One region of the Pseudomonas allokribbensis genome, then DNA from elsewhere that is predicted to be linked to it. Evidence: predicted binding sites of a transcription regulator. Region 1 holds the regulator's gene; the other holds the start of a gene.
The links. The regulator FliA, encoded in region 1, starts transcription of late flagellar genes. The targets are predictions, from matches to a motif close to CTAAAGTTTNNNNNNNNNNNGCCGNTAA.

Region 1 (4,578 bases):
CTTCCGCATCGGTGCTCAGGAACAGTTGAAAACCCTGGGCCGGATCCTCAATGTGTCGGTGACCCACGTCGACCCGGGCCAGTCCCTGGTGCAGGCGCTGGATCCACTGCTGCGCAAACGCGTGGTGCTGATCGATACCGCCGGCCTGCAGGCCAGCGATCCGGCACTGCGCATGCAGCTGGAAAGCCTGGCCGGTCGTGGCATTCGGTCGAAAAATTATCTGGTACTGGCAACCACCAGCCAGAAACAGGTTCTAACCGCCGCTTATCACAGTTACAAGCGTTGCGGGCTCGCCGGGTGCATCCTGACTAAACTGGATGAGACGGCCAGCCTTGGCGAAGTGCTGAGCCTGGCGATCAGTCATGAACTGCCGGTCGCCTACCTGACCGACGGCCCACGGATTCCGGATGATCTGCATCTGCCGCGCCGTCATCAATTGGTCAGCCGCGCCGTCAGTGTGCAAATGCAGGAAGAACCCAGCGAAGAAGCCATGGCTGACATGTTCGCTGATATCTACCACAGTCCCACCAAGCAGGTTGGCTGAGGTAATGAACAGTTTTTGTACCTACATCGATGGTCTGCCATGCATTGTTCCGGTTGTGAACGCGCAGCCAGTAATGTGGCCTCCGTCTATGCAAGACAAGGTAAAGAAATAACATGGGCAGCATGCATCCCGTACAGGTGATCGCGGTGACCGGCGGCAAAGGTGGCGTCGGCAAGACTAACGTGTCAGTGAACTTGTCCCTGGCGCTGGCAGAGCTTGGCCGTCGGGTCATGCTGCTGGACGCCGACCTGGGTCTGGCGAACGTCGACGTTCTGCTGGGCCTCACGCCCAAACGTACCCTGGCCGATGTGATCGAGGGCCGCTGCGAGCTGCGCGACGTGCTGTTGCAAGGCCCCGGCGGGATTCGCATCGTGCCGGCCGCTTCCGGCACCCAGAGCATGGTTCACCTGAGCCCGGCCCAGCATGCCGGTCTGATTCAGGCGTTCAGCGACATCGGCGACAATCTCGACGTACTGGTGATCGACACCGCTGCGGGTATTGGTGACTCGGTAGTCAGTTTCGTTCGCGCAGCGCAAGAAGTGTTGCTGGTGGTCTGCGACGAGCCGACCTCGATCACCGACGCCTACGCCCTGATCAAACTGCTGAACCGCGATTACGGCATGAACCGCTTCCGCGTCCTGGCCAACATGGCCCAGAGCCCGCAGGAAGGTCGCAATCTGTTCGCCAAGTTGACCAAGGTCACGGATCGCTTCCTCGACGTCGCCCTACAATACGTCGGTGCGGTGCCTTACGACGAAAGCGTGCGCAAGGCGGTGCAGAAGCAGCGTGCGGTCTATGAAGCCTTCCCGCGTTCCAAGTGCGCACTGGCGTTCAAGGCGATCGCGCAAAAGGTCGACACCTGGCCGCTGCCCGCCAATCCGCGCGGCCACCTCGAATTTTTCGTCGAGCGCCTCGTGCAGCAAACGGCAGGACCTGTGCTATGACCGCCAGCGGTATGAATTTCTACAAGAAGTCGGCACGTGACGCGCAGTACGAGCTGATCGAGCGTTACGCGCCACTGGTCAAACGCATTGCTTACCACTTGCTGGCGCGATTGCCGGCCAGTGTGCAGGTCGAAGACCTGATCCAGGCCGGAATGATCGGCCTGCTCGAAGTCTCGACCAAATACGACGCCAGCAAAGGCGCCAGTTTCGAAACGTACGCGGGCATCCGGATCCGCGGCGCCATGCTCGATGAAGTACGCAAGGGGGACTGGGCACCGCGCTCGGTTCACCGCAACACCCGTATGGTCAGCGACGCGATTCGCTCGATTGAAGCTAAAACCGGCCGTGACGCTAAAGATCACGAGGTTGCGGCCGAACTCCAATTGAGTCTCGACGATTACTACGGGATTTTGAACGACACCCTGGGCAGCCGACTGTTCAGTTTCGACGACCTGTTGCAGGACGGCGAACACGAAGGGCTGCACGAGGATGGCGCAAGTGCTCATCTTGAGCCGTCGCGCGATCTGGAAGATGAGCGCTTCCAGGCTGCGTTGGCGGACGCGATTGCCAATTTGCCGGAGCGTGAGCGACTGGTGTTGGCGCTGTACTACGACGAAGAGCTGAACCTCAAGGAAATCGGTGAAGTCCTTGGCGTCAGTGAATCGCGGGTCAGCCAGTTACACAGCCAGTGCGCGGCCCGCTTGCGGGGGCGTTTGGGGGAGTGGCGAGCGCGCTGAAGGCAGTGTGGGGACGCTGCGAACGAGGCTGGTGCGGTGGTGAACGGCACCGGTCTTGCTCTGTTGTGCTCCAGACAGTCATCGAGTGCTTTGCCGGATTGATTGAAATGGCGCGTCCAGGTGCTGGGCGCGTTTAAGACTGCTTGGAGGTCGAATTGAACAAAGACATGAAAATCCTCATCGTTGATGACTTCTCAACGATGCGGCGGATCATCAAGAACCTGTTGCGTGACCTTGGGTTCACCAACACCGTTGAAGCCGACGATGGCACCACTGCCATTCCGGTGCTCAACAGCGGCAGCATCGACTTTCTGGTGACCGACTGGAACATGCCTGGCATGACCGGTATCGACCTGCTGCGTCACGTGCGCGCCGATGAAAAACTCAAGCACCTGCCAGTGCTGATGGTGACTGCTGAAGCCAAGCGCGAGCAGATCATCGAAGCGGCCCAGGCCGGCGTTAACGGCTACGTGGTCAAACCTTTCACGGCTCAGGCGCTGAAAGAAAAAATCGAGAAGATTTTCGAACGCATCGGCTGATGACGCGCGGGGGAGCTATGGAGCATAACGAATCTTCACAGGGCGACTTCGAGTCGACTCTGAAAAAACACGCGGTCGAACTGGTCGAAAGCCTTGAAAAAGGCAGGTTCGGCGACGCTGTGCAACTGATCCATGAGCTCAATCAGACCCGTGACCGTGGCCTGTACCAGGAAGTGGGCAAGCTCACGCGCGAACTGCACAGTGCAATCGTCAACTTCCAGATCGACCCGCATATGCCGCAGGCCGAGGAAGTGTCGCAGATCACTGATGCGACCGAGCGTCTGGGCTATGTGGTCAAGCTGACCGAAGCGGCAGCCAACCGCACCATGGACCTGGTGGAAAGCGCCACGCCGGTGGTCAATGGCCTGGCTGACGAAGCCCAGGCATTGAGTGCCGACTGGGGACGTTTCATGCGCCGTGAAGTCGGGGCTGAAGAGTTCCGCGAGCTGGCGCGTCGGGTCGACGGTTTTCTGGCACGCAGCAGCGCGGACAACCGCGCGGTGTCGAGCAACCTCAACGACATTCTGCTGGCCCAGGATTACCAGGACCTCACAGGTCAGGTGATCAAGCGCGTGACCCAGTTGGTCACCGAAGTCGAAAGCAATCTGCTCAAACTCGTGCTCATGGCCAGTCAGGTGGACCGCTTTGCGGGCATCGAACATGACCGTGCGGCAATGCTCGCTGAAAAAGATCCACAAAAACATCTCTCGCAGGGTGAAGGTCCGCAGATTCATGCCGATAAACGAGAAGACGTTGTGTCCGGTCAGGACGATGTGGACGATTTGCTATCCAGCCTTGGATTTTGAGTTTTTTTGGGTTTTTAGACCTGTAGGAGCACCCCATTAATGAGCTTCGGCGCCGATGAAGAGATCCTTCAGGATTTCCTGGTTGAGGCCGGCGAGATTCTTGAGCAACTGTCCGAACAACTGGTCGAGCTGGAAAGCCGTCCGGATGACGCAGATCTGCTCAACGCAATTTTTCGCGGTTTCCACACTGTAAAAGGGGGCGCCGGCTTCCTTCAGCTCAATGAGCTGGTGGAGTGCTGTCACATCGCCGAAAACGTGTTCGACATCCTGCGCAAGGGTGAACGTCGCGTAGATGCAGAACTGATGGACGTGGTGCTCGAAGCGCTGGACGCGGTGAACAGCATGTTCAGCGAAGTCCGCGATCGCAGCCCGATTACTGCCGCAACCCCGGAACTGCTGGCCGCCCTGGCGCGTCTGGCTGAACCGCAATCGGCGGATGAAGCCCCGGCTTCGCCTGTTGCCGAGATGATCGAAGAACTGGTCGTCGAAGGCGATTCGGGCGATATCACCGATAACGAATTTGAACAGTTGCTGGACTCGCTGAACGCCGTCAAGGCCGAAGCCGAAGCCCCGGCGGCTGCCGCTGCGCCTGCTTCCGATGAAGCGGCCAGCGATGAAATCACCGACGCCGAATTCGAGTCGCTGCTCGACCAGTTGCACGGCAAGGGCCAGTTCGCGGCCGACGCCGTGGCACCGACAGCCGCTGCACCTTCTGCTCCGGCGGTGGGCGACAGCTCGGACATCACCGACGACGAATTCGAAGCCTTGCTCGATCAGTTGCACGGCAAGGGCAACTTTGCCGTCGATGCGCTGGAATCGGCGATTGCGTCGGTGCCTGCATCGGCTGCTCCGGCAGCGGCTGCGGCCGGTAGCGATCTGATCAGCGATCACGAGTTCGAATCGCTGCTCGACGATCTGCATGGCAAAGGCAAGTTCACTGACGTCGCCACCGGTGCCGTCGTGACGGCCGGCAATGCTTCTGCTGTTGCAGCGCCTGCCGCCAAGGCC
Region 2 (4,578 bases), 1.3 Mb from region 1:
GCGATCTGCGTGCTGAGGCTGTTGATGTGGCTGACCGAGCCGGCCATCTCGTCGAGGCCGCTGTTGACTCGCGCCGTGGCGTCGGCGGCCGACTGGCAACTGGCCTGGGTGTTTTCCATGGCGCTGACCGACGAACTCACGCCCTGGGTCAGGCGGGTCAACATTTCGTTGATTTCCGAAGTGCTGGCTTGGGTGCGAGCGGCGAGGGCGCGCACTTCGTCGGCCACCACCGCGAAGCCGCGTCCCTGCTCACCGGCGCGGGCGGCTTCGATGGCGGCGTTCAGCGCCAGCAGGTTGGTCTGGCCGGCAATGGCGCCAATCACCCCGAGAATCTCGGTGATGCGCTGCGCGTCCTGTTGCATGCTTTCGACCTTGTGCGTGGCGCTGGCCACTTCGTCGATCAGCGCGACCACGCTGCTCGACGCTTCGCCGACCACCACCCGCGAACGGTCGGCGTTTTCGTTGGCGCGCTGGGTGAAGGCGGCGGTTTCGGCGGCATTCTGCGCGACGCTTTCAGCGGTCGAACTCATCTCGTTGATCGCGGTGACGGTCTGGTCGGTTTCCGAGGCGTGGCGCAGCAGAATCTGACTGGTGTGCGCCGACGTACGTTGCAGGTTGTCGAGGCTCGAAGCCATGGCGCCGGTAGCCTGGGTGACTTCGCCGATCATGTTTTGCAGGTAGGCAATGAAGGTGTTGACCGAGTGACCGATCGCGCCGAGTTCGTCTTCGGCGCGGATGGTGATGCGGCGTGTCAGGTCGGCATCGCCGCTGGACAGCAGATCGATGTTGGCTTTCAGGGCCTTCATGCGCTGGATCAATTGGCGGATCGCATAGACCTGCCACAGCACCAGCAGGATCACCAGCGGGATCTGCAACAGGCTCAGGGTGCTGAGCACGTCATCGCGCTGGGCGGTGATCAACTTGGTCGGCAGGGCGGTGGCGAGGAACCAAGGCGTGCCTTCGATCGGGCGCATGAAGAAGGTGCTGGCCTCGCCGTTGTTGTCGAACTCGACGCGCTGGGCCTGATCACGTTGCTGCAAGCCAGCCTTTACCTGACTCGCGAAAGGTGAACTGCCAGCCAGCTCGCTGATGTTTTTCAGCACGATCGGGCCATTGATGCGCGAACTGTTGCTGATGATTTTGCCGTCGGCCTCGACGATCAGCATTTCGGCGCTGAGGTCTTTTTCCTTGCGCGCCACCAGGTCGTTGAAGAAGCCCAGCGTCACGTCGATGGTCGATACACCCCAGGTCGTGCCGTTCTTCTGGATGGCCATGGCGCAGTTGGTGCGTGGCTCGGCGCTGGCATCGTCTTTATAGGCGGCGGCCCAGGCGCATTGGCCGCGCGGGGTCTGCAGGCCGCCCTTGTACCAGCTCTGGTCGTAATAGTTGGGCGCTGCGTCGCTGTTCCAGAAGGTGTTCACGGCGAGTTTGCCGGAGCTGTCGCGATGCCAGAAGGTGCTGAACTTGTTGCGTCCCGCCTCACGCTGACCGGGCAGTGGCCAGATACCACCGCCAAATACTTTCAATTCACCGTACTGGTCCACCAGCCCCGGCAGCACCGTATCGATGGCGGCACTGTCGAGCAGCGGGATGGTCTGGGTGATGCTGCGTTGCTGCGATTGAACCTTGTTCAGTTCGCCCTGGATCTGCTCGGCGACCTCGGCAATGCGGTTGAGCACCACCTGCTCTTCGGTATGACGCAGTTTCGGCGCGACCAACTGGCTGATGCCTACCACGGTCAGGACCGACAGCAACAGGATAAATAGAACCAGAAACAGCGTGTAGCGAGCCTGAATGGTACGGAATGCGGGCATGGAGACCGGTCCTTGAGCAGCGTTTCTTATTAGGGGCGAGGAGTAAAACAGTAGGGGTATCCCTTACGTATCGTCGCGGCGCGAGGAAGCTTTAGGTACTCACGTGCTAAAAAGTTTTGAAACGCTGACCGGCAAGTAACAGATCCGACACATGCAAACTAACCAGCCCGTTCGTTAGAGTAAAAAGCCGATTTTCGCCGGACTGGCCAAGCGGCTCTGGCTCAATATCTGCGGGGCTTGCAGTGCTTTGTATCGAGAATGTACAAAATTTGTAAAAAAGTGAAAAACAGATTGGTGACATCAGTTTGCCGGCCGATACTCCGGGCAACTCAAGACGTTCCACAAGGATATTTTCATGTTCTTTTCGCAAGGAGCACGCTCATGACCGTTGGTTATACCGGCGCGTGGCAGCCCAAGGCAGGTTTGCTGGTTCGAGATGCAGGGAGCTCGGGCAAACCGGTTTCTCAAAGCGTGAAGGTCAAGCAGATGCTGGCCCTGGTCGGCAACGACCCCACCGTTCTCAACACGGCGGAAATGGACAAGCAGCGTTTGCACAAGAACATCAAGGGGTTCGATCCGGAAAACGTCACTCCCAAGCAATTGGGCAAACTGACTGACTTCCTGCGCAGCCGGGGCCTCATTTCCGAAGTGACCTCGATGACGCTGCTCAATGCCGGTGACAAGTTCGATCGCTTCGGCATTCAGAAAGACCCGGATGCCAAGTTCAATGCGCTGGAATATTTCGCCACGCAACTGGACACCATCAACAACAACAGCCTCAAGGGCAACAAGTACGCCAATACGTTGATCCCGGAGTACAAGAAAGCCATTTATGTGCTGCAGAGCCTGAAAACCTACGGACAGGGCGGTGAACGTCCGCCTCCGACCGACAAAGGCGTCAGCGCCAAGGCTTGATCGCGTAAAACCAGGCCCTCCGATGCGCAGGGCCTGGGCATTCTTGCGTTACACGGACGATGATGGCTTGGCAATGAGCGATTGCAGGTCGTCATGCAGCCGCTGCATCTGCGGGCAAATCAGCGTCAACGCCGGTGGCCTGGCGCCACGATGAAACAACGCCAGCCAGCCAGCTCCTCTCTCATCCGGCACCAGCCCGGTGAACACGAATCCTGCCGTCGTCAGCAAGTGAAAAGCGCTTGCGAATTCCTTTGCCAGCCTGAGCCTGACTGAAATGAGCCAATGCGCCGGCAGTTCCTGCAACTGCTTGAGCAAGCCGCCATCGATCTCTTTGAAAATGCCTTCATACCGGTTCAATTGTTGTTCCAGCTGTACCGGTTCGCCCACCCAGGGCGCGGCCTTGTCCTGTGTTCCGAACACGCTGCACATCTGCCTCATGAAATCCCGGCAGCTTTCGGGCCACGGCTGGGTCGGGAGCGGACGTCGGTTATCGTCGACAGGCGTGTAACCGATGACCAGCGATTCCCGCGCCGAGGCATTAAATGGAGACGGGACATGGTCGGGCAGCCATCCGACACTCTGAAAGCCGAGACTGGCTGCCATGCGCTGTGTGTAGGGATGGCCGGTGACCTGTTTGATCGTCACGCCCCGGTATCCCAACGCTTGCGCATGAATCAACAGCTGCCGTCCCAGGCGAGTAGCAATGTTCTGACCTCGGGTTTCGGGGGCAACCACGCTCAATGCCAGCTCGGCGATGTGCGATCCCTTGGCACGAATCAAGGTCGCGTGTCCCAGCATTTGATCTTCGGCGACGGCGACCAGAGAGTGCCAGCGACCCAGCGCATGGTTGCGATCGATCATGCAGGGCAGATAGACGTGAGGCTGGGCGTAAAGATCGCCGTAGGTTTTTCGGAACAGATTGCTCACGGCAGGAGCGTCGCTGTTGCGGTAACTGCGCAGGGTGACTGTTTCCATCAGCGCTGTTCCATGGGCAGTCTGTCGTAGACGCGCAGATCCAGCACGCGCTGGCGTTTGCCGGAGCGCGGATGGCGTGACAGTTCCTGAACCGTGCAGCAGTGAATCACCACGTCCAGCAAGTGATCGGCATTGAGTTGTTCGATCAACGGGTAGTGTTCAATCAACGCGTGGTGCAGCCTCCGGTCGGTGTCTGCCGAAGCAGGTTGCACAGCGTCCGGAGCCCATTTCAGGCGCAGGATATCTTTCGTTCCGGCCTGTTCGATCACCAGTTGCCAATCGTCACTGCCGGTGAGGCGTTGCACCGTATCGCCGATTTCATCGGGCAGCAGTGTCAGGACTCCCACTCTGACTCGCTGGCTGTCGGCGCTGCGGCCCATCAGCGCGAATTTGCGCGCGGGCGTTCGCTCGAGTTCTCGCCAACAGGCGCGGTCGCCGACCGGATAACGAATCAGCGGCATCAACCGCCGGGTGAGATTGGTCATCACCAGGCGGCCTGTGCGATCGCATTCTTCGATTACCTCACCGGTCTGTTCGTCGAGGATTTCCAGCACGCTGTGGCCCTGCGCCATCCGGTGTTCACCCAAGGCGCAGTCGCGATGACTGGCGCCGATAAAGCCGGCATCGACGCTGGCGTACCCCATGGAGGCGACGCGTACATTGGGGAACACCCGGCCGAGCAGTTGCAACTGCACCGGGAACAGGCTTTCACCGCCGTAGAGCAGGCATTCGATGCACTCCAGCCGGCGTCCCTGATGTTCCAGCCACGCGGCGAAGGTCAACAAATGGGCCGGTAAACCGGCCAGTACATTGATCCGATGCCGGGAAATCGAATCGGCCAGCACGGTCGACTCGACATGGCCGGTGAAAGGGA

Region 2: IF199_RS14120 (methyl-accepting chemotaxis protein) is a predicted target of FliA. The motif match lies at 1,882-1,909, and genes of this name have one in related genera.

What each region holds. Positions count from the first base shown of each region.
Region 1 is NZ_CP062252.1:1,775,013-1,779,590, forward strand. It holds gene flhF (flagellar biosynthesis GTPase FlhF) at 1-544, shown strand, start outside; gene fleN (flagellar synthesis regulator FleN) at 658-1,488, shown strand; gene fliA (RNA polymerase sigma factor FliA) at 1,485-2,225, shown strand; gene IF199_RS08155 (chemotaxis response regulator CheY) at 2,393-2,764, shown strand; gene IF199_RS08160 (protein phosphatase CheZ) at 2,782-3,570, shown strand; gene IF199_RS08165 (chemotaxis protein CheA) at 3,610-4,578, shown strand, end outside.
Region 2 is NZ_CP062252.1:3,090,154-3,094,731, forward strand. It holds gene IF199_RS14120 (methyl-accepting chemotaxis protein) at 1-1,814, opposite strand, end outside; gene IF199_RS14125 (hypothetical protein) at 2,196-2,729, shown strand; gene IF199_RS14130 (GNAT family N-acetyltransferase) at 2,778-3,704, opposite strand; gene IF199_RS14135 (phenylacetate--CoA ligase family protein) at 3,704-4,578, opposite strand, start outside.